DNA from 3 places in the Cytobacillus solani genome. Region 2 is predicted to be linked to each of the others. Evidence: predicted binding sites of a transcription regulator. Region 2 holds the regulator's gene; each other region holds the start of a gene.

Region 1 (8,407 bases), 2.3 Mb from region 2:
GCAAGCATGTCTTGATAGATAAGAAGAGGCGCAAACGTTGAATTCTGTCCTCTTCTTTTTAAGAAGAGGTTTTTTGTTGTAAACAACAAAGGAGGAATTCGAGTTTTTTTGTGTAATAATCATAGTTTTCGCATTGGAATAATAAAAATAAAATATACATTCTTATCGAGAGAGGCAGAGGGACTGGCCCGATGAAGCCTCGGCAGCGGATTCCATTTTGGAATCTATGCCAAATCCAGCAAGCGAAAAGCTTGAGAGATAAGAAGAGACCCCCTGCCCTTTATTTGTGAATAAAGGAATGCCCTCTTCTTGTTTTCAGGAAGAGGGATTTTTATTTCCTTTTTTTCATAAAGGACTGGGGCACGCAATTAAAAAGGATCAAAAGTTTGCCTGCACACCCACAGGCAATTCCAAGTATAAAGGTGTCAGTCACCGGAAGGAGAGAACAAAATGATTGAATTTCAAAATTTGAAAAAGGTGTATACCAGCGGCGGACAGCAGGTTGCGGCACTGAATGGAATTGATTTAACAATCAATAAAGGGGAGATTTTCGGTGTAATCGGGTTTAGCGGAGCGGGAAAAAGCTCGCTTATCCGCTGTGTCAATTGGCTCGAGCAGCCTACATCTGGCCGTGTGATTGTGGATGGATATGATCTGACAGCTTTATCAGCAAAGGAAATCCGTGAGGTAAAAAGAAATATCGGGATGGTCTTTCAGCATTTCAATCTCCTAAACTCAAAAACGGTGTTTGCGAATGTGGCCATGCCATTAATTCTAGCAAAGGTGCCAAAAGAGGAAATGAAGAAAAGAGTGAATGAGCTATTAGAGTTTGTAGGTTTGTCAGACAAAGCGAATAATTATCCAGATCAGCTATCAGGCGGGCAGAAGCAGCGGATCGGTATTGCAAGGGCACTCGCTACAAAGCCTTCGATTCTCTTATGTGATGAGGCAACTTCTGCACTTGATCCGCAAACAACAAGCTCGATCCTGGAGCTGTTGAAAAAAATAAATCGAGAATATAACATTACGATTCTCATTATCACCCATGAGATGGCAGTCATCCGAGAAATTTGTGATCGGGTTGCAGTTATTGAAGCGGGGAAGATCATTGAGGAAGGGACTGTTTTCAATGTCTTTTCGTCACCGAAAACAGAGACGGCAAGAAACTTTGTCAGCTCTGTCATGAATGACCAAATTCCTGATTCCATTAAAGAGATTGTTGAGAAAAATGAAGGACTTCAAAAGATTTTCCGAATCAATTTTATCGGCAATTCAGCAGGCCAGCCGCTGCTCTCACAGCTGGCGAAGAAGTTTGACATTCACATCAATGTTCTTTTTGGAAATATTACCGAGCTGCAAGGCACGCCTTTCGGGAATTTGATCGTTGAATTTCAAGGGGCAGAGAGTGAAATCAACCGGGCATTAATGTTTATCAGCCAAGAGAAAGTAACAGTAAAGGAAGTGAAAGCACATGCTAGTTAATTCAGACCAAATTATTGAAGCGCTTATTGAAACAATTCAGATGGTGGCATTTTCTCTATTATTCTCAGCTGTTCTCGGTCTGCCGCTAGGGATTCTTCTTGTCGTAACAAGAAAGGGGCATCTGCTGGAAAATCTGCCAGTTTTCAATGTAATCAACGGAATTATTAATATTTTCCGCTCAGTGCCATTCATTATTCTAATGGTGGCAATCATTCCGGTAACAAGATTGATTGTAGGCACATCGATTGGAACAGCGGCAGCAGTCGTTCCACTCGTATTTTACGCTGGTCCATATATTGCCAGATTAATAGAAAATTCCTTGCTTGAAGTAGACCCAGGTGTCCTTGAAGCAGCTCAGGCGATGGGAGCAACACCGGCGCAAATCATTTTCAAATTTCTCATCCCAGAGGCGCTTAGCTCTTTAGTATTAGCCTTTACGATTGCAACAATTGGTTTAGTAGGAGCTTCTGCAATGGCTGGAGCTGTTGGCGGGGGAGGACTTGGTGATTTAGCTATTACATATGGCTATCAGCGGTTCGACACAATGGTTATGCTGATCACAGTAGGTATTTTAGTCGTAATGGTTCAAGGGCTGCAAACCTTTGGCAATATATTATCAAAAAGAATTCGCAGACGATAATCAGGAGGATGACAACAATGAAAAAGTTATTTTTAGCATTCATTATTTTAACACTGGCCGTTTTTAGTACAGCGTGCTCAAGCGAAACAAGCGGAAAAGAAAAAACCGTAAAAGTGAAGATTGGTGTAAGCGGATCAGATAACCGCATTTGGGACTTCGTAGCAGAAAAGGCAGCAAAGGAAGGCATTGAAGTAGAAATAATCAGTTTCTCTGACTATGTACAGCCGAACATTGCCCTAGCTGAAGGCGAGCTTGATGCCAATGCATTCCAAACCGTTGCGTACTTTGACTCTTTTATAAAGGAACATAATTTAGATTTAGTGCCAATTGCCACGACAGTTCTTGCACCAATGGGAATTTATTCTGAAAAATATAAGTCTATTGATGAAATTCCTGAGGGAGGAAAAATAGCGGTACCAAATGATGTATCCAATATGGGAAGAGCGCTGCTTCTTCTTCAAGAAGCTGGCCTGATTAAGCTGACAGACGATTACGATGGCAACGGATCATTAGATAAAATCGTTGAAAATCCTAAAAATCTTGAAATTGTCGAAATGGTTGCAGCACAAACACCGCGTGTTCTCCCAGATGTAGCAGCTTCCGTCATTAATAACGGAATTGCAGTTGACGCAGGATTCAATCCAACGAAGGACTCCATTTACCATGAGAGTGCTACCGCTACTCCATATGTCAATATCATTGCCACACGAGCAGAAGACAAGGACAAGAAACATCTAAAGAGATTGGCTGAGCTTTATCAAGAGGATGATGTAGCTGAATTTATCGAAAAAGAATACAAAGGAAATTCCATTCCAACATTTATTCCGTTAAGCGATATTGGCTGGTAATGGATTTAAATAAAAAACATTAGGGAGGAAATAATCATGTCAACACCATTAAAAACAATCGATGAGTTAAAAATAGCAATTAACGAGAATGTGGAAAGCAATAAGGAGCTTTATATTTCAGCTAGTCATCAAATTCATGCAAAGCCTGAAATCGGAAATGAAGAGTATTTTGCTTCAGGACTGCTGATTGACATTCTTGAGAAAGAAGGATTTGAGGTGGAAAAGGCAGTAGCTGGACACCATACTTCTTTCCTTGCTCGTAAAAAATCCTTCTTAGAAGGACCGGCTATCGCATTTCTAGCTGAGTATGATGCGCTACCTGGTCTTGGTCATGCATGTGGCCATAACATCATTGGAACAACGAGTGTTGGAGCTGCGATCGCATTAAGCAAGGCATTAGATGAAACTGGAGGAGAGGTTGTTGTATTAGGGACTCCTGCCGAAGAAGGTGGTCCAAATGGAAGTGCAAAAGGAAGCTTTGTAAAGCATGGGCTATTAGAAGGGATTGATGCCGCATTAATGATCCATCCATCTAATCAAACAAGGCTGACGAGCACATCACTAGCTGTCGATCCGCTTGACTTTGAGTTTATTGGCAAGCCAGCACATGCAGCAGCTGCTCCACACGAAGGCATTAATGCACTTGATGCGGTTATCCAGCTATTCAATGGAGTCAATGCGTTACGTCAACAGTTAAAGGATGATGTCCGCATTCATGGGATTATTACAGACGGCGGAGACGCGCCGAATATTATTCCTGAATATGCGAAAGCAAGATTCTTTATCCGTGCAGCAACAAGAGCACATTTAAATGAAGTAACAAAGAAGGTAAAGGCTATTGCTGAAGGTGCAGCACTAGCGACGGGTGCTACGCTTAATATCATCGCTTTCCAAAATGAAGTTGATAATCTTCTATTAAATAGGAAGTTTGATGAAGTATTTCATCGCATCATCGAGGAATTAGGGGAAACAGTTATTTTAGATGATAAGGATGGCATTGGTTCAACAGATGCTGGAAACATCAGTCAAGTAGTACCGACAATCCACCCGTATATTAAAATTGGTGCAGATGATCTCGTTGGTCATACAGTTCCGTTTAGAGAGGCAGCTGCTTCTAAAAAGGGAGATGAAGCATTAATTACTGGAGCGAAGGCACTTGCTTTAACTGGACTGGAATTAATAATCAACTCTGAATTATTAACAGCGATCAAAGACGAATTTAATGAAAGAAAAGCTGCTGAGGACAAATAGGGGTATTTTGAGAACAAGCTCATTAGAGAGGTCTAAGAGATAAAATCGATAGGAGCTGTCTCATGGTATTGAAGAGAAAAAGAGGCCACGTATAAAGAGTATGGAGCCCGATTTTTTAAAAAAGAGGAAAAAGAAGTCACATAAGAAGCATGCATCCTGATTTTTCAAGAAAAAAGGATCTTTCGATTGGACAGAATCCCCCAAAAAGCGAAAGAAATCGTCTCATAGAAGGATTCTATAAGATCAACTCTGATTTAAACCCAAACAGAAAATCCAAAGAAACAGAGGGTGTCCCGATAGTAAATTCAGGACACCCTTCTTCAGTACATAGAAAAACAGTTCCATTTAAGTAACCACTACACTAAAACGATGCACAAAAAATACACTACTACATTTTTACCATAACAAGTTATTTTCGCATCTGCTCTTGTGCCATGCGTACAAGCTCTTTTACCATGTTTCCGCCAATTTCGCCGCCGACTTTTCCTGCTTCTTTTGAAGTTAGACTGCCGTTATACCCCTTTTGAAGCGGAACACCAACTTCATTTGCTACCCCATATTTCACATGATCGGGATTATCTTGGTCAATAGGGTATCCTTTGTTTTTCATTACTTGATTTTTTAACTGATCCAACGCTCCCCGTGATTCTGGAACGAGCGGACGCCGCTTTCTTCTAGCCATCGTAAGTATGCCTCCCTGAAATGTTATATGATTATCATGTGGTGAAAGGTATAGAATCATTCGGTTAAATCGGTGGTGTATGTTACCAAAATAAGCTATTCTATTGGTAGGTGAAATTAGTAAAAGAAGGTGTAATGATTGGGATTAAAATTTTTATCGGCCCTGCTGATTCCAGGTTTGCTAGTAGTGCTGTTTACAAGGGTAGCATATAATCATGTGATTGGCCTTGTCCTGACGGTAGCATTAATTGCAGCTTCTGTTTATAAAGGCTACACAGATTCATTTTGGCTTATTGTCGTTGACGCCTTTTCTTTGACGGTTGGATTTTGGTATTCACAGCGGATGAAAAAGAATTTTCAGAGAAAATCCTAGATAAAACATATGGTAGACCTGTCGGCGCTTCTTCGACAGGTTTTTTAATTGGAATAAATGAAACATAAAAGTTAATCAAACGTTTGATTAACTTTGCTTCGACTAAATCCCTCTTGATTCGTGCGAAATAGTAGTCATTTAGCTTAATTAAAGCTCATATTTCTTGGGAAATTGTCGAGAAAAAATCCATTCTTTCTATGTAAAACAAGAATGATTGAGAACTAATCAAACGTTTGATTCATTACATTTCAGCAATATGAACCTATTTTCGATAAAATCCCTTCTGGAATATTTAACTAACTGAAAAATAAAACGAATATTCGTTCGCATATTGCTGGTTTGTATGAACAGTTTTGTGGTAGAATGTATATAAGAATAAAGTTAAAAAATGACAAATCAGCAACAGCCAGCCCTTACACATTCAAGCTGATTGATAATAGAGAAAAGTATAAATGAACTGGAGGCTTTTTAGTGAAGGACCAATTTAAACTAGTCTCAAAGTATTCTCCGCAAGGCGATCAGCCTGAGGCAATCAGAAAAATTGTTGAAGGAATCCAAGCGGGAAAACGCCATCAAACGCTTTTAGGGGCGACAGGAACAGGAAAGACATTCACAATTTCAAATGTGATTAAAGAAGTCAATCGGCCAACTTTGATTATTGCGCACAATAAAACATTGGCTGGTCAGCTTTATAGTGAATTTAAAGAGTTTTTTCCTGATAACGCGGTAGAATACTTTGTCAGTTATTACGATTATTTTCAGCCGGAGGCGTATGTTCCATCCACTGATACTTTTATAGAAAAAGACTCGAGTGTGAACGATGAAATTGATAAACTGCGCCACTCTGCGACATCCTCCTTATTTGAACGTCGAGATGTCATTATTATAGCCAGTGTTTCCTGTATTTATGGATTGGGATCACCGGAAGAGTATAGGGAGCTTGTTCTATCTCTTCGCACAGGGATGGAAATTGAAAGAAATCAATTGCTGCGGAAGCTAGTGGACATTCAATATGAACGAAATGACATTAACTTTCAGCGTGGAGCATTTCGTGTTCGTGGCGATGTGGTGGAAATATTCCCTGCTTCGAAGGACGAGCACTGTTTGCGTGTGGAATTTTTCGGGGATGAAATTGAACGGATACGTGAAGTCGATGCACTGACCGGAGAAATTATTGGCGAAAGAGAACATGTTGCTATTTTTCCTGCATCTCACTTCGTAACCCGTGAGGAAAAAATGCTCGTAGCCATTCAAAATATCGAAAAGGAATTGGAAGAACGGTTAGCAGATTTGCGTGACAATAACAGGCTGCTTGAAGCTCAGCGTTTAGAACAGAGAACTCGTTATGATCTCGAAATGATGAGAGAGATGGGCTTTTGTTCAGGGATTGAGAACTATTCCAGGCATTTAACATTAAGGCCACCAGGGTCAACTCCATATACACTGCTGGACTATTTTCCAAAGGATTTGCTTATCGTCATTGATGAGTCCCATGTGACGCTTCCGCAAATACGCGGAATGTACAATGGAGACCAAGCACGGAAATCTGTCCTTGTTGAACATGGCTTCCGTCTTCCATCAGCATTAGATAACCGTCCGTTAATGTTTCCTGAGTTTGAGAAACATATCGATCAAATTGTTTATGTTTCTGCAACCCCTGGACCATACGAGCTTGAACATACTCCAGAAATGATTGAGCAAATTATCCGTCCAACGGGGCTGCTTGATCCAACGATCGATGTCCGTCCGATAGAAGGACAAATTGATGACCTGATTGGTGAAATCCAAGATCGAATTAAGCGCAATGAGCGTGTGCTGATTACTACTTTGACGAAAAAAATGTCTGAAGACTTGACCGACTATTTAAAGGAAATCGGCATTAAAGTTCAATACTTGCATTCTGAGGTAAAAACATTAGAGCGGATTGAAATCATCCGTGAGCTTCGTCTTGGAACGTACGATGTTCTAGTCGGAATCAATCTTTTAAGAGAAGGTCTTGATATTCCGGAGGTTTCTTTAGTAGCGATTCTAGATGCTGACAAGGAAGGCTTCCTTCGTTCGGAGCGTTCCCTTATTCAGACGATTGGACGTGCAGCCCGAAATGCAAATGGGCATGTCATCATGTATGCGGATAAAATCACTAATTCTATGGAATTAGCACTTAGTGAGACGAAACGGCGCCGCACAATGCAGGAGGAACACAATCTGAAACATGGAATCACACCGCAGACGATTCAAAAAGATATTCGCGAAGTTATACGTGCCACTCATGCAGCTGAGGAACAAGAAGAATATAAGGCTTCATCCCAAATCGGCAAGCTGAATAAGAAAGAACGAGAAAAATTAATTGTAAATATGGAAAAAGAAATGAAGGAAGCGGCGAAAGCACTCAATTTCGAACGTGCTGCCGAGCTTCGTGATTTATTATTAGAATTGAAAGCGGAAGGATGACGTACAAATGGCGATGGAAAAATTAATAGTAAAAGGCGCCAGAGCCCATAATTTAAAAAATATTGATGTCACCATTCCAAGAGATAAGCTTGTTGTTTTAACGGGGCTTTCCGGTTCTGGAAAGTCCTCGCTTGCTTTCGATACAATCTATGCGGAAGGGCAGCGCAGATATGTGGAATCTTTATCCGCCTATGCTCGTCAATTTCTTGGACAAATGGACAAGCCAGATGTCGATGCAATTGAAGGGCTGTCTCCGGCGATATCTATAGATCAGAAAACAACAAGCAGAAACCCTCGTTCTACAGTGGGAACAGTGACAGAAATATATGATTATTTGCGGCTCTTGTATGCAAGGGTTGGCCGCCCAACATGTCCAGTACATGATATTGAAATCTCATCACAAACAGTTGAGCAAATGGTTGACCGGATTCTTGAATATCCGGAACGGACGAAGCTGCAAATCCTTGCACCACTTGTTTCTGGCCGAAAAGGAACACATGTGAAAATTCTTGAGGATGTCAAGAAGCAAGGATTTGTCCGTGTGCGTATTGATGGTGACATGTATGATCTTGGAGAAGAGATTGAACTTGAAAAAAATAAGAAGCATTCTATTGAAGTAGTTATCGACCGAATTGTAGTCAAAGACGGCATTGCCGCACGTCTTGCAGACTCAATGGAAAC
Region 2 (8,407 bases):
TGGCAGTTTCCATCTATACGTATATGAAAGTACCCTTAATCCAGTAATAACAATAAATAAAGTATATAATTCAAAAGAAGAAACGGCGATTTTTAGTCCAATGGCGAGCCCGCAAAGAATGGCCCACACAGCATATATTTCAGCTTTTAAAACAAGAGGCTTTCTTCGAGCGAGAAGGTCACGAACAATTCCTCCACCGCTGCCTGTTAGAACAGCAGCAACGATTACTGCACTTAGCGGATGATTCATTTCAGAAGCATAAAGTGCTCCTTGGATAGCGAAGGCTGAAAGCCCGATCGCATCAAAAAAATTCCCCCACTTTTGCCAGTGTTTTAATAAATTATTCGGAAAAAGGAATACGGCTGTTATGGAAAGTAACGCAATTTGGAAAAACAGTCCTTGCTCCCATAGGGCGGATACGGGAACACCAATTAAAAGATTTCGAATGGCTCCTCCACCAAAGGCGGTTACAATTCCTAAAATATACACACCTAATATGTCATATTCCTCTTCCATTGCAACAATCGCTCCGCTTATGGCAAAAGCGATCGTTCCAATCATACTTAAAACTTCCCATGTCATGATTTCGGCTCCTCTTTGGTGATGATTGCTACTGATTAGGATATGAAAAGTGGAACTTGATAAAGACCCAGATATGTTTATAGATTACTAGTTTTTGTGCAAACAATATGATTTTACCAAAAATATCGATATTTACAATCCTTTTAATATAATTAAGGGGTTAATATTAGGAATAATAAAATAAAACTTAGCACTTACGAAAATTAGAGTTGCCGCTCGATTTTTGATATGATGAGAATTAGATTAATGATGAAAGAAGGTTGTTGATTGGAACAAAAGACTGAATTTGAAAAAGTCATTTTAGTTGGTTGTCAAACGAATGAAGATGATCAGCGATTTGGTTATTCAATGGATGAACTCGGATCATTGACAGAAACAGCAAAAGGAAAAGTAGTGTCTACTGTTACGCAGAAACGAGAACGCATCCACCCAGCTACATACATAGGAAAAGGAAAAGTTGCAGAACTAACTGCCCTGCAGGAAGAGTTGGAAGCAGATTTAATCATCTTTAATGATGAATTATCACCAAGTCAGGTTCGAAATCTTTCAAGAGATTTTGAAGCGCGAATTATTGACCGAACACAATTAATATTGGATATTTTTGCTGGTAGGGCTCGTTCGAAAGAGGGAAAATTACAAGTAGAACTAGCTCAGCTTCAATATTTGCTGCCTCGACTTATGGGGCAGGGAACACAATTATCAAGGTTAGGTGCGGGTATTGGAACACGTGGACCTGGTGAAACAAAACTGGAGTCTGATCGCCGTCATATTCGAAATCGCATTAATGACATTAAAACACAGCTAGAGGTTATTGTTAAACACCGGGATAGGTACCGGGAAAGACGGAAAAAAAATAAAGCTTTCCAGATTGCCCTTGTTGGTTATACAAATGCTGGAAAGTCAACATTATTTAATCGGCTAACAGAGGCAGACTCATTTGAAGAGAATCAACTGTTTGCTACCCTAGACCCAATGACTAGAAAGGTTATTTTGCCGAGCGGATTTTTGACCCTCTTAACAGACACTGTTGGTTTTATACAAGATTTGCCAACGACTCTTATCGCTGCTTTCCGATCTACACTGGAAGAAGTGAAAGAGGCTAACCTTTTGCTTCATCTGGTTGATAGTTCAAGTCCTGATTATTACCAGCATGAACAGACTGTAAACAAGCTGCTTGAGGATTTAGAAAATGAAAAAATCCCACAAATAGTCGTATATAATAAAAAAGATCTTCAGCATTCTGATTTTGTCCCAACAGCAAAAACGAAAACAATCCAAATTAGTGCATTTGATGAGTATGACCGAAATAATTTAATGAAATTATTGGAAGAAATCGTGTTAAGTATGATGAGTTTCTATCATGTGGAGGTGCCTTCTACAGAAGGAAAGCTTCTATCACAGTTGAAAAATGAGACAATACTTCGCGAACTATCCTTTCATGAGGAAAAACAAATCTACATTTGCAATGGTTATTATTTAGAGGATCATCAAATAGCCGGACAAATTAGTAAATATAAGATTTAGATAAGGAGAACAACATGTTTCAACAATTATCAAATGGGGAAAAACTGCAGCCGATTGTAAATGAAGTGGAGCAGCAAATTGCATCAGTCCTTCAGTATATTGATAAGCGGATTGATGAAAACCAATTTAGAGTATTAAAGAGCTTTCAAAATAATAAGGTAAGTGATTCACATTTTATTCCTACAACTGGATACGGGTATGATGACATTGGCCGTGATACGCTTGAAAAAATTTATGCAGAAGTATTTGGCGGAGAGTCTGCTCTTGTTAGACCGCAGATCATTTCTGGCACACATGCGATTTCCATTTCTTTGTTTGGCGTCCTCCGTCCTGGAGATGAATTGCTATATATTACTGGCAAGCCATATGATACGCTAGAAGAAATAGTAGGAATTAGGGGAAGCGGAAACGGATCATTAAAGGAATTTGGTATTTCATACAATAGTGTTCCTTTAAAGAATGATGGTTCAGTTGATTATCGTGCTGTAGAACAGGCCATTAAACCAAATACAAAGATGATCGGAATTCAGCGTTCCAAAGGATATGCAACAAGACCATCCTTTACGATCACACAAATAAAAGAAATGATTCAGTTTGTGAAAGAAATCAAACCGGATGTGGTTGTTTTCGTCGATAATTGCTATGGTGAGTTTGTTGAAGAGATGGAACCTTGTCATATCGGAGCTGATTTAATGGCTGGCTCCCTCATAAAGAATCCTGGAGGCGGGATTGCAAAGACAGGCGGGTATATTGTCGGAAAAGTAAAATGGGTGGAGGCATGCTCTTATAGAATGACCTCACCTGGCATTGGTGCGGAAGCAGGAGCTTCCTTATATAGCTTGCAAGAAATGTATCAAGGCTTTTTCATGGCTCCGCATATTGTCGGCCAAGCATTGAAAGGGGCTGTGTTTACCTCAGCCATTCTAGAGCGATTTGGCATGAACTCATCCCCGAAATGGGATGCAAAAAGAACGGATTTAATTCAGGCGGTACAATTTGATGACCGTGATATGATGGTTGCATTTTGCCAAGCTATTCAATTTGCGGCACCGATCAATTCGCATGTAACACCATATCCAAGTCCAATGCCTGGCTATGAGGATGATGTCATTATGGCTGCTGGCGCTTTTATTCAAGGTGCAAGCATCGAGCTTTCTGCAGACGGTCCCATTAGGCCGCCGTACGTTGCCTATGTACAAGGGGGGCTCACTTATTCCCATGTGAAAATCGCTATCTGTCATGCTCTTAATGGATTAGCAGATAAGGGTTTTATTGATGTTAATTAGAAGAATTGTAATAAGTTAAATAAGAATTGAGAGGTTTGGGTTGTCAATAATCCAAGCCTTTTATTTTTTTAAATGTCATGTCAGAAAATCTAACATATGTTTGACAATAAACCTAACATCGTTTATTCTAATAATAGAAAATTTGTAAAGGAGGAGAAAGAAGTGACTGGAAGCAACATTCGACGTTCCATGCCGCTTTTTCCAATTGGGCCTGTCATGCAGCTGACTGATTTGACTGCAAGGCAAATTCGGTATTATGAAGAGCACCAATTGATTTCTCCAGCTCGATCTGAAGGCAATAGAAGATTGTTCTCGCTCAATGATATTGACAAACTCCTTGAAATTAAAGATCTTATTGATCAGGGAATCAATATGGCTGGAATTAAACAGCTATTATTTGTGCAAAATCAAGAAGTAATCGCTTCTGATGTAAAACCGCTTAAATCAGAGAGAGAACTATCTAATGACGAAATCAGAAGACATCTTAGAAAAGAAATCGTACAAGCCGGAAGATTTAACCAACATTTATCAAGCCAAGGGAATAAAACACGCTTATTCCACTGATAAAGTGGCTTTAAACAAAAAGGAGGAATTATTATATGGCAAGGTTTACAAAAGAGGATATTAAACGAATTTCAGCTGAAGAGAATGTAAAGTTTATCCGTCTCCAATTTACAGATATTTTGGGAACGATTAAAAATGTTGAGATTCCTATTAGCCAGCTTGAAAAAGCGCTTGATAATAAAATGATGTTTGATGGTTCCTCAATTGAAGGCTTTGTTCGAATTGAAGAATCAGATATGTACCTATTCCCGGATTTAGACACATGGGTAGTATTTCCGTGGACTGCTGAAAAAGGCAAGGTAGCTCGTCTAATTTGTGATATTCATAATGCAGATGGGACTCCATTTCAAGGAGATCCTCGCAATAACTTAAAACGTATTTTAAAGGAAATGGAAGAAATGGGCTTCACAGACTTCAATTTAGGGCCAGAGCCTGAATTCTTCTTATTTAAATTAGATCAAAATGGAGACCCTTCCCTTGAGCTCAATGATAATGGAGGATATTTTGATTTAGCACCAACAGATCTTGGAGAAAATTGCCGACGCGATATTGTTCTTGAACTGGAAGAAATGGGATTTGAAATCGAAGCTTCCCATCATGAGGTAGCACCAGGCCAGCATGAGATTGACTTCAAATATGCGGATGCCCTAACAGCTTGTGATCAAATTCAAACGTTCAAGCTAGTCGTAAAAACAATTGCTCGTAAACATGGTTTGCATGCCACTTTTATGCCAAAGCCATTATTCGGTGTAGCAGGATCAGGTATGCATTGCAATGTATCTCTTTTTAAAGAGGGAAGAAATGCGTTCTTTGATGAAAAAGGCGATCTGCAAATGAGTGATTATGCACGGCAATTTATTGCGGGTATTCTTAAACATGCAACAAGTTTTACAGCGGTCACGAATCCAACAGTTAATTCATTTAAGCGATTAGTTCCTGGTTATGAAGCCCCATGTTATGTAGCGTGGTCTGCACAGAATCGTTCTCCGTTAATTCGTATTCCATCTTCACGTGGAGTAAGTACACGTGTTGAGGTTCGAAGCGTGGATCCGGCTGCAAATCCATATTTGGCTATGGCCGTACTGCTAAAAGCTGGTCTTGACGGTATTAAAAATAATCTTGTTCCTCCCGCATCAGTAGACCGTAATATTTATGTGATGAGCAAAGATGAGCGTATTGCTGAAGGGATTGATGATCTGCCTTCAACTTTAGCTGAAGCGCTCGAAAAATTAAAAGGAAATGAAACGATTATATCTGCTTTAGGGGGCCATATTTTCGAACACTTCGTTGAAGCGAAGGAGATCGAATGGGATATGTTCCGTACGCAAGTCCACCCTTGGGAACGTGAGCAATATATGTCGATGTATTAATATATGATTGAAAAAAAGGGATGCTTAAAAGTTAAGCATCCCTTTTTTCTTTTAATCTAGTAAAACCCAGTGCAAATGACACGAGTGCAAAATTATTAATGAATATCTCGGTATACCCCAATTACTTTACCTAAAATAGAAACATTACGAAGAATAATCGGTTCCATGGTTGAATTTTCAGGCTGAAGTCTAATTCGATCTTTCTCCTTGAAAAATCTTTTTACGGTTGCTTCGTCATCCTCTGTCATTGCGACGATGATATCACCGTTATTTGCAGTGCTTTGTTGTCTGACTACTACGTAATCTCCATCAAGAATTCCCGCTTCAATCATGCTTTCTCCCATGATTTCAAGCATAAAAACCTGCTCATCTGCTGGGGCAAGCCTTTCAGGCAAAGGAAAGTATTCCTCAACATTTTCAACGGCTGTTATCGGCATACCGGCTGTTACTTTTCCGACAATCGGAACATTTACGACTTTATAATTGATTGCCTCGGCACCTTCATCTAAATCAAGAATCTCAATTGCACGCGGCTTAGTAGGATCTCTGCGAATTAACCCTTTTGTTTCTAATCTTGCTAGATGACCATGAACAGTTGAGCTTGAAGCCAGTCCAACTGCTTCGCCGATTTCCCGTACAGAAGGCGGGTATCCTTTAAGCTTTACCTCATCCTTAATAAAATTTAATATATCCTGTTGCCGTTTCGATAATTTCACCATCATAATTACCTCACTTATGATTTCTTTTCCCAATTATAGCATCTATTAGTAAAAAGTACAAACATAAGTTCGAACAATTGTTGACACGAAACAAGTGTTCGATTTATAATGAAATCAATAAACGAACATATATTCTTATCGAGGTGTAAATATAATGAAAAAATTGTGGAATCAATATTCGTATGCTATTATTCTAGTCGTTTTAAGCTTGCTAACTTCATTTATCCTTATAGTTTATAATGGCCTTTCAGGAGAAGATGGCCTAAAGAAAATTACTGTTAATGAGGGGGATTCGCTTTGGCAGATAGCTGAAGACTTTTCCGATGAACATATGCTATCAGCGAACGAATTTGTTGAATGGGTTGAAAGGCATAATGGAATTGCAGGAGATAGAATCTATCCGGGAGATGAACTTATTCTTCCAATTGCTATAGAAAAAGGAAACGGAACAGAAGTGGCAAGTTCACAAAGCAAATAGATTAGGAGAAAGGGAAATATATGAATGCAATTATCTACTGCCGAGTCAGCACTACGAAAGAAACGCAGGAAACATCGCTCGTAAGACAAGAAGAGGAACTTACAAAACTTGCAAATGAAAAAAGTTTAGAAATTGTTAAGGTTATTAGAGAACAAGCTAGCGGCTATGATTTAGAGCGGGAAGGAATTCTCGAACTTCTGTCATTAATAAAAGGACATCAAGCTGATGTCCTTTTAATACAGGATGAAACGAGGCTGGGGCGAGGCAATGCGAAGATCGCCATTCTACATTGCATTTTAAAAGAAGGAATAAAATTATTCAGCATTTCTCACAGCGGGGAATTGCAGCTTTCTGAATCTGACTCTATGGTTTTGAATATTGTCGGCATGGTAGAGGAATATCAAAGAAAACTTCATAACATTAAGATTAAACGCGGGATGAAAAGAGCTGTTAAAAATGGTTATAGGCCTGAAAAAAATTTGTCCAATTTGGGGGTCCATTCTGGGAGGGAACGTATAGAAGTTCCGATTGAAGAGATAGTTAGACTTCGCAAGAATGATTTAACTTTTTCGGAAATTGCTGCAACCCTTAGAGGATTTGGTTATGATATTTCAAAAGCAACTGTACACAGGAGGTATAAGGAATATATGGATTCTGAGCTTATAGAGTGAACTTCTTGTCAAAAGGAGTCATTTTTAGTATTATGGCAGTTGAGTTTAATGATAAATATAAAGGAGCCTAACTATGCTGCCTAAAGAAAAGCTTGATCGAATCAATATGTTAGCTAAGAAAGCGAAAGAAACAGGTCTAACTGAACAAGAAGCAAAGGAGCAATCTACCCTTCGCAGGGAGTATTTAGAGACGTTTCGTTCTTCAATGTTTAATACATTAAAAAGTGTAACAATCGTTGATCCAAATGGCAATGATGTCACACCGAAAAAGCTTAAAGAAGTTCAAAAAAAGAATCTTCATTAATCGGAGGAATACATTAGATTTGTATTCCTTCTTTACATAGGGGCTTATAAAAGTGACAAGATATAAATAAATCAGCTTTTTTACTTGGTTTTGATACAATTTATTGAATATAGATGAAGCTGTCTATATTATTATAAGAGTAATGATTACTCGTTGGGAGGATGTTTTTAATGTTTGATCAAAATGATGCTCTATCTATAAACTCCATTCGTACTTTATCAATTGATGCGATTGAAAAGGCGAATTCCGGGCACCCAGGCATGCCGATGGGAGCTGCACCAATGGCTTATACCCTTTGGACTCGGTATATGAATCATAATCCGAAAAATCCAAACTGGTTCAATCGTGACCGTTTTGTGCTATCAGCTGGACACGGCTCTATGCTTTTATATAGTCTTCTTCACCTTTCTGGTTATGATGTATCAATGGAAGATATTAAAGGCTTTAGACAATGGGGAAGTAAAACTCCAGGCCATCCTGAGTTCGGTCATACACCTGGTGTAGATGCAACTACAGGTCCTCTTGGCCAAGGAATTGCCATGTCTGTTGGTATGGCGATGGCTGAAAGACATTTGGCTGCAATTTATAACAAAGACAATATGAATATTGTTGATCATTATACATACAGTATTTGCGGAGATGGTGATCTAATGGAAGGTGTTTCCGCTGAAGCAGCTTCTCTCGCAGGGCATTTAAGACTTGGGCGTTTAGTTGTCCTTTATGATTCTAACGATATCTCACTTGATGGGGACTTAGACAAATCATTCTCAGAAAGTGTTGCTCAACGTTTCACTTCATATGGCTGGCAATATATAAAAGTGGAAGATGGAAATGACCTTTCTGAAATTGCAAAAGCAATCGAAGAAGCGAAGCAAGATGAAAACCGTCCTACACTTATTGAAGTGAAGA
Region 3 (8,407 bases), 580 kb from region 2:
AGCTAATCCAGTTCGAAATGGAACGCTGAGTCACGGCAGCCTTAAAGCGGTTCGTATGTCCAATAATCCAGTTTGTCATAAAGCCGCCATAGCTGCCGCCTGTTACGCCTAAGCGATTTTCATCAATAAAATCAAAATTTGCTATCGCATAGTCCACCGCATCCATAAGATCCTCGTAGTCTTTTCCGCCATAATCCCCTCGTACTGCATCAACAAACTGCTGGCCATACCCATGGCTTCCCCTTGGGTTTATATACAATACAGCATATCCTTGAGCGGCTAGACATTGAAACTCGTGAAAGTACGTATTCGCATACATTGCATGTGGGCCACCGTGAATTTCAAGAATTAACGGAACCTTGTCCCCTTCTTTGAAATGAACTGGTTTCATGATCCAGCCGTGCAAGTCCCACTGATCCGAAGATGTAAATTCAATCGGCTCTGCATTAGCAAGCACTGTCTCCTGTAAAAATGCTTCATTAACGTTTGTCAGCTGCTCTAATTCACCTGATGTCACATGCAGGACAAATAGATCTCCCGGGTGCGAAGGCTTGCTTAAGGCTACGACCGCCCGATCAACTTTTCCGCCAGTGGAGAGACCATATACATGCTGAGCATCGAGCAAAGCCGGGTATAGCTCTCCTTCTAATGTTCCATAATAAACAACCGTATTGCCATGATCTGTAGCTAAGAAATAGAAGCTGTGATTATCCTCTCCCCACAGAATGCCTGGCGTGACTGCCCCCTGCTGGAAATCACCAATAGCATAATCACCAATTAGCAAATCAGAATCCTTTGTTAAGCAATCAAGCTTTTCAGCTTCCATGTCATAAATCCAAATTTTTGAGAGTGTCGCATTTTTATATTCCCTTTCATGTCCTAACATCCCAATGTATTTGCCATTAGGAGACCATGTTGCACTCCCGAAGTATCCTGTACTTTCTGTCAGCTTTCTAGCTTCTTTTGTTTCTGCATTGATGAGGTAGACATCACTCAAGAAGGACTGATCCTTTTCCTCACTTAAATCAGCGGTAACCGTCACATATTTTCCGTCAGGCGACCATGATTGCAGCTGATAGTCGTGTTCGCCTGAGGTGAGCAGACCCGTTTCCTCTGTTTGAATATCTACGAATGCGACCTGAGTGTAGTTTCCTTCCCAAAATCCATTAGCATCTGATTTATATTTCATTTTATCTACTTCAAGAGGAACAGGCCTTTTATCTTTCTTTTCTTCACTTTTATTAGATGATGATAAAGATTCACCATTTTTCAATGCCGCATTAAAGGCAATTTTTGTCCCATCAGGCGACCATACAAGGTTTGATGCACCATTTGGGCATGTGGTTAATTGCCGGGCTTCCCCCCCTTTTACATCTAAGACATAAATTTGACCCTTCTGGCTTCGATCTGATACAAACGCTACCCTCTGCCCATCTGGAGACCATCTAGGTGAGTGGTTTCGAGCTTCACCAAATGTCCATTGAACTGGCTTATTTTTTTCGCTTACATTTATATAATATAAATGTGAAGAGTATTTATTCTCTTCTTCCAGCATCACTGTTTCAATAAATACACAATCCCTTCCGTTGCTAGCCAGCTGGGGATCTGCTACTGATTTTAATTGGTAAAGATCTTCCGCTTGTATGGTCCGTTTTTCTGTCATTTTACATCACCCTCCTTATACATGTTCTTTTTTATTTCGACAATAGAATTAATTTCCCTGCTTCTCTTTTATTTTCATTTAAAGTATTGGTAAATCCGACAAAGAATGCCTCTTGCAATCGGAATAGATTATCAGTAAAATTAGAACAAATGTTCTTGTTTTGTTTTTGAATTTATGAAGGAGGAAGGGAATATGACAAGAATTCCTGAGGAAGATCGCAACATACTGGAGCAGGCTATTTATTTACCAATGGTGCTGACGATTTTAAATCGTGATCTGACTGTCATAAATAAAAGCTCTTTCAAACTCCCACAGCCTTATTTAAATTTAGTTGAGGAAACAATGAAGGTCATTCAAAAAGAATTGTCCGCAGTCAAACTTTATATGAGCAAAAATAAGCTTAAGGTACAGCAGCTAAAGCGGGATGAAGCTTTCACGATGTTCCTATTTCTTTATAAAGGTTATGAAGAACAGCACAATTACTTCAACCCACGTATTCGCAACAAAGTACAAGAGCTGATGGATTATTATTTATATAAACGGCATATAAGCAACTACACAAAGAGCCCGAAAAACTAAAGGTGAAGGAAGAGCACAAAAAATTAGGCCGCCTCAGCCCTTAAAACCTCTAATCCGATAATTGCTTGCCCTTTCTAATGCACTTATACTTCTTTTCCCATTAAAAAAATACAGTGCTTTCCGTTCCGATTCCTCAATTCTGCTGATTAGCGTTGTTCTTAAAAGAGCGGTTCTTAAAACCTGATTATTGAAGGAATTGAAGGATACCGGGATAATTTTTGACTGTTTATTTTTGAATTTCACCTCCGTATTGCCTCTATCGAAACGGTGGTAAGAAAGAATATGCTCCGATGAAATCCATATGCATTGTGAGTTGCTCGCTGAAGTAGTTGGAAAAAAATAAATGAAGTTTGTGGGGTCAATAGTAATTGGTGCTTTGTGGGTAATTCCAGTTAATTGACGGGTTCCTTCTTTGCGACCTTCATAGCTAGAACCAAAAAATGTACAGCTCTTTTTAATAATATCAATTGGTTTAAATGGTGATATAAACTCATCCTCTAGCTCCCAAATTTGCGAATAAATTTTTGAACCGTATGCCAGTGGCATGACAACCATCGTATTCGGGTTAATTTCATATTCATCAATTAAAGAGGATATTTCTTGGCCATTCATTTCTTCAACTCCCCTATATAATGTTTCGCCTCCATCATATCAGGTTTACAGTAAAATAATTCATTTTTTTCTAAATGTTACTAATTTGTTCAAATTCTCCATAAAAATATTTTCAAAAAATTCAAAATCAAGTTGAATAAATCGAAGTAACTCCATATAATAGTAAAAAGCATTGAGGTGATTTTCATGAATGAAAAATCATACACAGAGCTGATGAAAAAAAGCGCCATGAAGAAGAAGCACCTAAAAGAGTCTTTTGTATTAGATCTCTACATTGATATGCTGCTTTCAGAAATTTTACTCAAGAAAGAAAAAGCAAAGCTGATGGAAAAAATCGATGAAGCCATTGATACAAATAATAAACGAGCATTTAATCATCTATCTAAACAATATCAGGAACTTACTAGACGTTTCGGTAATTAGCTGCTATCGATTCATCCCCCGTCAATTACGACGGGGGATTTGTTTTTTTCAAGTACGCTGTAAGCAAAAAAACGAGCAGCAGCAAGCGGCCTACTCGTTTTCCTTTACTTTATGATTGATTTCATATTCCTCAAGCATCGAGATGCGTTCGAGCATCGTTGGGTGTCCATAACGGAAAATTTTTACGAGCAGCGGCGGGTTCACTTGACTTAATCCTGCTCGGGTCAATTCTTGAAATGTACCGATCGCTGCATCTGTATTCTTCGTCATTTCGATTGCATATTTATCTGCACGTGATTCCTGATATCGGGAGACGAAATTGGACAATGGGCTTGAAATAAATAATAGCATGGAAAGAATCATTAGAAACAACGGAAGAGAACGAATGTCATTTACCGCTGGAATCTTAAGCACTTTCCCCCATCTGCCAATTACATATTCCATGATCCTTGCAGTTAAATAAAGCCCAACGAGTGATAGCAGCAAATAACCGGCAATTCCGAAGTAAATATGTTTTTCAACATAATGAGCCATTTCATGCGCCATAATAAATAAAATTTGATCATCATTCAATCGGTTTAACGTTGTATCCCAAAGAACAATTCTCGAATTAGAACCAATTCCATTTACATATGCATTAAGGGAATTCGTCTTTTCCGCCATATTCACTTCAAATACATGTTCAGCAGGAATGTTCGCTTTAGCGGCCAATTCTAAAATTTTTGCTTCAAGCTCTTTGTTTTTCAATGGATAAAAATCATTGTAAAGCGGGTCGATAACAACGGGCTGAAGAAACATCATGAACAATGTAAAGGGGACAGACAGCAGCCATGCATAGAGCCACCATCTTTTCCGGCTTTTATTAATGAGCCAGTAAAGAACGCCAACAATAATGATCATCATCCCAAAGTTAATCCAGAAATCAATAAGCTCATCCTTCATCCAGCTGCTAAAGCTTTGCGTTGAAATATTATAGCTTTTCGAAAGAGAATAGCTAATGTAACTTAACGGAGCTGTCGCAGCAAACGCAAAGAGCGAAAGCCAGAAGAGATAAATAGCAGACTGAACAAACTTCAATTTAGTAGACTGCCCTGCCCACTTTTTAAAGGCATTCCCCAGTCCAAGCAGCAGGACAAATAAGTAAAATAACCATTCAAAAGGCGTCGAAAGGAAAAATAATAAATTTCTTATTTTTGAATATTCCTCACTTAGCATAAGCTCTCTTCCGTTTAAAAAGGTAGCAGGATCGGCCCTTGTGCCTTCATACTCAAACTGCAGACTTGTATCTGCAAAATGAAATAAATACCAATAAAAAAATAGCCCATATATGACATAAGCTAGAATCCCGTAAAAGCCAATTTTTCTCGCCATTCCACTCCCCCCAATTTGTACAGCCTTTCCATATTTAGTTTAGTATAAAAAATCATATTTAGAACTACTTGTCTACCGAAATCTATCGCTCACTTTATAGTTTGTACGATTTTTACATAGCAAAACCGGTTTTCGCGAAAACCGGCCTTTGCATTACATAATAAATGAGTAGACAGATAATACAGCTATTGCCCCCAGTACGACGACAATCACATTCGCACCTAGATAAGCAACAAGAAAAGCGGCAGCAGCACCAAGTATTCCAAACCAAATATCTTCTTGGATGAATAATACTCCAGGAAAAATAAGGGCACCTAATGTAGCAGATGGTACATTCTTTAATACACCTTGAAGAAAAGGGGGCAGTTCCTTCCCTTTAAAAAGGACAAACGGAAGCATTCTTGGGATATAGGTAACCGCGCCCATTCCAAGAATCATCCAAACGATTTCGCTACTCATGCCCTTCCCCCCTTTGCTTCTTCTTTACTCCTTCAATAAACTCAACCATTACAGCAGATAGCAATGTAGCAGCAACAATGGCCCATCCAGATGATAAGGCATTGGTTAACGTAAAAATTGTATTAAAGCAAGCAGCGAGAGCAGCTAGGTACACGACCTTGATGCTTCTTTTCATGGATGGAACGAGTAAACCGATAAACATCGCATAGAGGGCAACTGACATACTCTCCTGCAGTGTTTGCGGCAAACTAGCGCCAATTAAGAAGCCAATTCCCGAGCAAACGACCCAGCTCACATATGAAATGAGATTCAGCCCAAACATATACCCGGTTGTAACTGTTCCTTCCTTCATCGCCGCAACAGAAAAAGTTTCATCTGTTATCCCAAAAGAATAGATAGCCTTATTAACGAAATGATCCTCTTCACTTTTTTCATTTAATGCCGTTGACATCAGGAAATGCCGAATATTTACAATAAATGTAGTTAAAATGATTTCAAATATCCCCGTTCCGAGCGATAGTAAGCTTAACGAGATATATTGTGAGGCACCGGCAAAAACGACCAAGCTCATGAGTACTGTTTCTCCAATAGAAAGGCCAGTTGTTTTAGCTAACAGCCCAAATGTCAATGCTATCGGAGCATAGCCAATAGCAATGCTAATTCCTGCTTGTAACCCTTTCCTAAATTCTGATGCAGACCTATTTACTGCTAGTTCCGCCATGAAGTCACCGCCTTTTCCATCTGAAATTTCAAATAATTAGTTTTAAAAATATACTATAATAGCTATAATGGATAGTATAAAAGACATTTGAATAATTATAGTATACATATGTGCGTTATAATAAACAACCGTTCCGGAGGAAATAATGGAAAATATTCAAAAAAATATCGGAGTCAACCTAAAGAATATTCGTAAATCAAGAGGGTACAGTTTGGATACTGCTGCAGATATTACTGGCGTCAGCAAGGCCATGCTCGGCCAAATAGAGCGCGGAGAATCCAATCCAACCGTCACAACATTATGGAAAATTGCTACAGGACTTCAAGTCTCTTTTTCTTCCTTAATTAGTGAACAGCCTTCAGAAGTTCTTCATGTTGATTTACAGTCTATTTCACCAATTATCGAATGTAATGGAAATTATCGGGTATATCCCACTTTTCCATTTGATCCGCGAAAAAAGTTTGAAATATTCATTGTAGAAATTGAGCCTGGCTGTCAGCATACAGCCGATAAGCATAATGAAGGCGTGGAAGAGTACGTGACCGTGATGAGTGGCACACTCGAAATGCTAATCGGTGAACAGTATATTCAAATCGCGCAAGGGAACTCGCTTCGCTTCTTAGCAAATAAGGCTCATACGTATAAAAATAGCGTAACAGAGGTTATCAGACTTCAGGTAGTCATGTATTATCCATAATTGAAAGGCATATCACGAATGGCGTGATATGCCTTTTATTAGTTGAACTATTACTAGAGATCTTATCTAGCATTTTTATTATTTTATCTAGCACTGTTCAAATTTTATCGAGCAAGTTTAACATTTTATCAAGCATTTGCACTTTTTTATATGAGTACCGCCTTATCAGTGCTCATCTTCTCTCCACGAATCCGTTGAAATTCTTCTAATAGCTTTTCAACTGTTAAGCATTGTTTCTGTTCTTCATTTGCCTGAAAAATTAACTGTCCTTTATCCATCATGATCAAGCGATTGCCAAGATCCAATGCCTGCTGCATATTATGAGTCACCATCAAGGTGGTAAGCTGATAGGTTTTCACAATTTCTTTCGTTAGAGCGGTAATCAGTTCTGCACGAGCAGGATCAAGGGCTGCTGTGTGTTCATCAAGAAGGAGAATTTTCGGTTCAGTGAACGTTGCCATTAATAAGGATAGCGCTTGTCTTTCTCCTCCTGATAATAAACCAACCTTAGCCTGCAGGCGATTTTCCAAACCGAGATGAAGGGATTCCAGCTTTTCCTGAAAAAAGGTTCTTCTTGTTTTGGTCACGCCTTTTTTCAATCCGCGTGAAGCTGTCCGGGAAAAGGCAATAGCGAGATTTTCTTCGATCGTCATCGCTGGAGCAGTTCCAGCCATCGGATCCTGAAAGACACGTCCAATTAATCTAGACCGTTTATGCTCCTTTACCATCGTGACATCCTTCCCGTCGATGATGACTTCCCCTAAATCCGGAATCATTTTTCCGGAAATTAGATTCATAAGTGTTGACTTCCCTGCACCATTACTGCCAATTACGGTCATGAAATCACCAGGCTTTAAATGCAGTTCCATATTTTTTAAAGCCATTTTCTCATCAGGTGTACCTTCATTAAAGACTTTATGAATCTGTTTTAATTGCAGCAAGCTGTTCACCACCCTCATAAGCCTTTTGGACTGCCCTGCGCTTTTTTCGTTGTCTTTCCCTTTGCTTTTCAAGAATTTTAGGGATTACTAAGGCAAACACAACAATTAACGCAGTAATAAGCTTCATATCTCCTGCTTCAAGAAATTCAACTCGAAGTGCAGCTGTAACAATAATTCGATATAGAATGGCACCGCCAATGACAGCCAATGTTGCCCTAACGATTGTTTTTGCACCGAAAATCGCTTCACCAATAATGACTGAAGCAAGACCAATCACAATCATACCGATTCCCATCCCAACATCACTGAACCCGTTATATTGCGCAACCAATGCACCTGAGAATGCGACAAGTGCATTGGAAAGTCCAAGACCCATAATCTTCAGTAAATCTGTATCTGCCGAGAAGCTGCGAATCATTGTTTCGTTATTTCCAGTTGCCCGAATCGCAAGACCGATATCTGTTGTTAAAAATAGATCGATAATCACTTTAACTATAAATGCTAGGATTAGCATTAAGATAAGAATGCCCCATGTGTTCGGAACAAAGCCAGTCACTGATAATAACGCTTGCAGTGCCTCGTCCAAACCAAGACTTTGCCAAAAGGCAGTTAACTTTGTCATTACTGTCTCTTCAGCAAGTAGAGGGACATTTGATTTTCCCATTATTCGTAAATTAATCGAATACAAGGCAATCATCATAAGAATTCCTGATAGAAGCGGGTTAATTTTACCCTTCGTATGGAGAAGCCCTGTGATACAGCCAGCTGCAAATCCTGCAATTACGGCTATCAACGTCGCAGCAAATGGGTCTGTCCCTCCGACAATAAGGACAGCTGACACAGCCGCACCTGTTACAAAGCTTCCATCTACTGTAAGATCAGGGAAATCAAGTATTCTGAATGATAGATAGACGCCTAATGCCATTAATGCATAGATGGCA

What was found. The regulator LexA, encoded in region 2, represses DNA repair genes until DNA is damaged. The targets are predictions, from matches to a motif close to CGAACATATGTTCG.
Region 1: uvrB (excinuclease ABC subunit UvrB) is a predicted target of LexA. The motif match lies at 5,589-5,602, and genes of this name have one in related genera.
Region 3: FI644_RS00845 (YhjD family protein) is a predicted target of LexA. The motif match lies at 1,806-1,819, and genes of this name have one in related genera.

Annotation. Positions count from the first base shown of each region.
Region 1 covers NZ_CP041305.1:2,493,396-2,501,802, forward strand. The annotation lists SAM riboswitch class I at 1-25, shown strand, start outside; SAM riboswitch class I at 160-265, shown strand; gene FI644_RS12465 (methionine ABC transporter ATP-binding protein) at 451-1,482, shown strand; gene FI644_RS12470 (methionine ABC transporter permease) at 1,472-2,122, shown strand; gene FI644_RS12475 (MetQ/NlpA family ABC transporter substrate-binding protein) at 2,140-2,970, shown strand; gene FI644_RS12480 (M20 family metallopeptidase) at 3,007-4,221, shown strand; gene FI644_RS12485 (alpha/beta-type small acid-soluble spore protein) at 4,631-4,903, opposite strand; gene FI644_RS12490 (CsbA family protein) at 5,042-5,275, shown strand; gene uvrB (excinuclease ABC subunit UvrB) at 5,747-7,726, shown strand; gene uvrA (excinuclease ABC subunit UvrA) at 7,734-8,407, shown strand, end outside.
Region 2 covers NZ_CP041305.1:4,786,285-4,794,691, reverse strand. The annotation lists gene FI644_RS24090 (trimeric intracellular cation channel family protein) at 1-582, opposite strand, end outside; gene hflX (GTPase HflX) at 850-2,106, shown strand; gene FI644_RS24080 (methionine gamma-lyase family protein) at 2,121-3,392, shown strand; gene FI644_RS24075 (MerR family transcriptional regulator) at 3,555-3,956, shown strand; gene glnA (type I glutamate--ammonia ligase) at 3,992-5,326, shown strand; gene lexA (transcriptional repressor LexA) at 5,422-6,045, opposite strand; gene yneA (cell division suppressor protein YneA) at 6,200-6,523, shown strand; gene FI644_RS24055 (YneB family resolvase-like protein) at 6,544-7,194, shown strand; gene FI644_RS24050 (DUF896 domain-containing protein) at 7,268-7,498, shown strand; gene tkt (transketolase) at 7,669-8,407, shown strand, end outside.
Region 3 covers NZ_CP041305.1:161,948-170,354, forward strand. The annotation lists gene FI644_RS00840 (S9 family peptidase) at 1-1,663, opposite strand, end outside; gene FI644_RS00845 (YhjD family protein) at 1,856-2,242, shown strand; gene FI644_RS00850 (competence protein ComK) at 2,276-2,854, opposite strand; gene FI644_RS00855 (IDEAL domain-containing protein) at 3,041-3,277, shown strand; gene FI644_RS00860 (M48 family metallopeptidase) at 3,368-4,648, opposite strand; gene FI644_RS00865 (AzlD domain-containing protein) at 4,802-5,107, opposite strand; gene FI644_RS00870 (AzlC family ABC transporter permease) at 5,100-5,828, opposite strand; gene FI644_RS00875 (helix-turn-helix domain-containing protein) at 5,974-6,525, shown strand; gene FI644_RS00880 (ABC transporter ATP-binding protein) at 6,672-7,466, opposite strand; gene FI644_RS00885 (ABC transporter permease) at 7,441-8,407, opposite strand, start outside.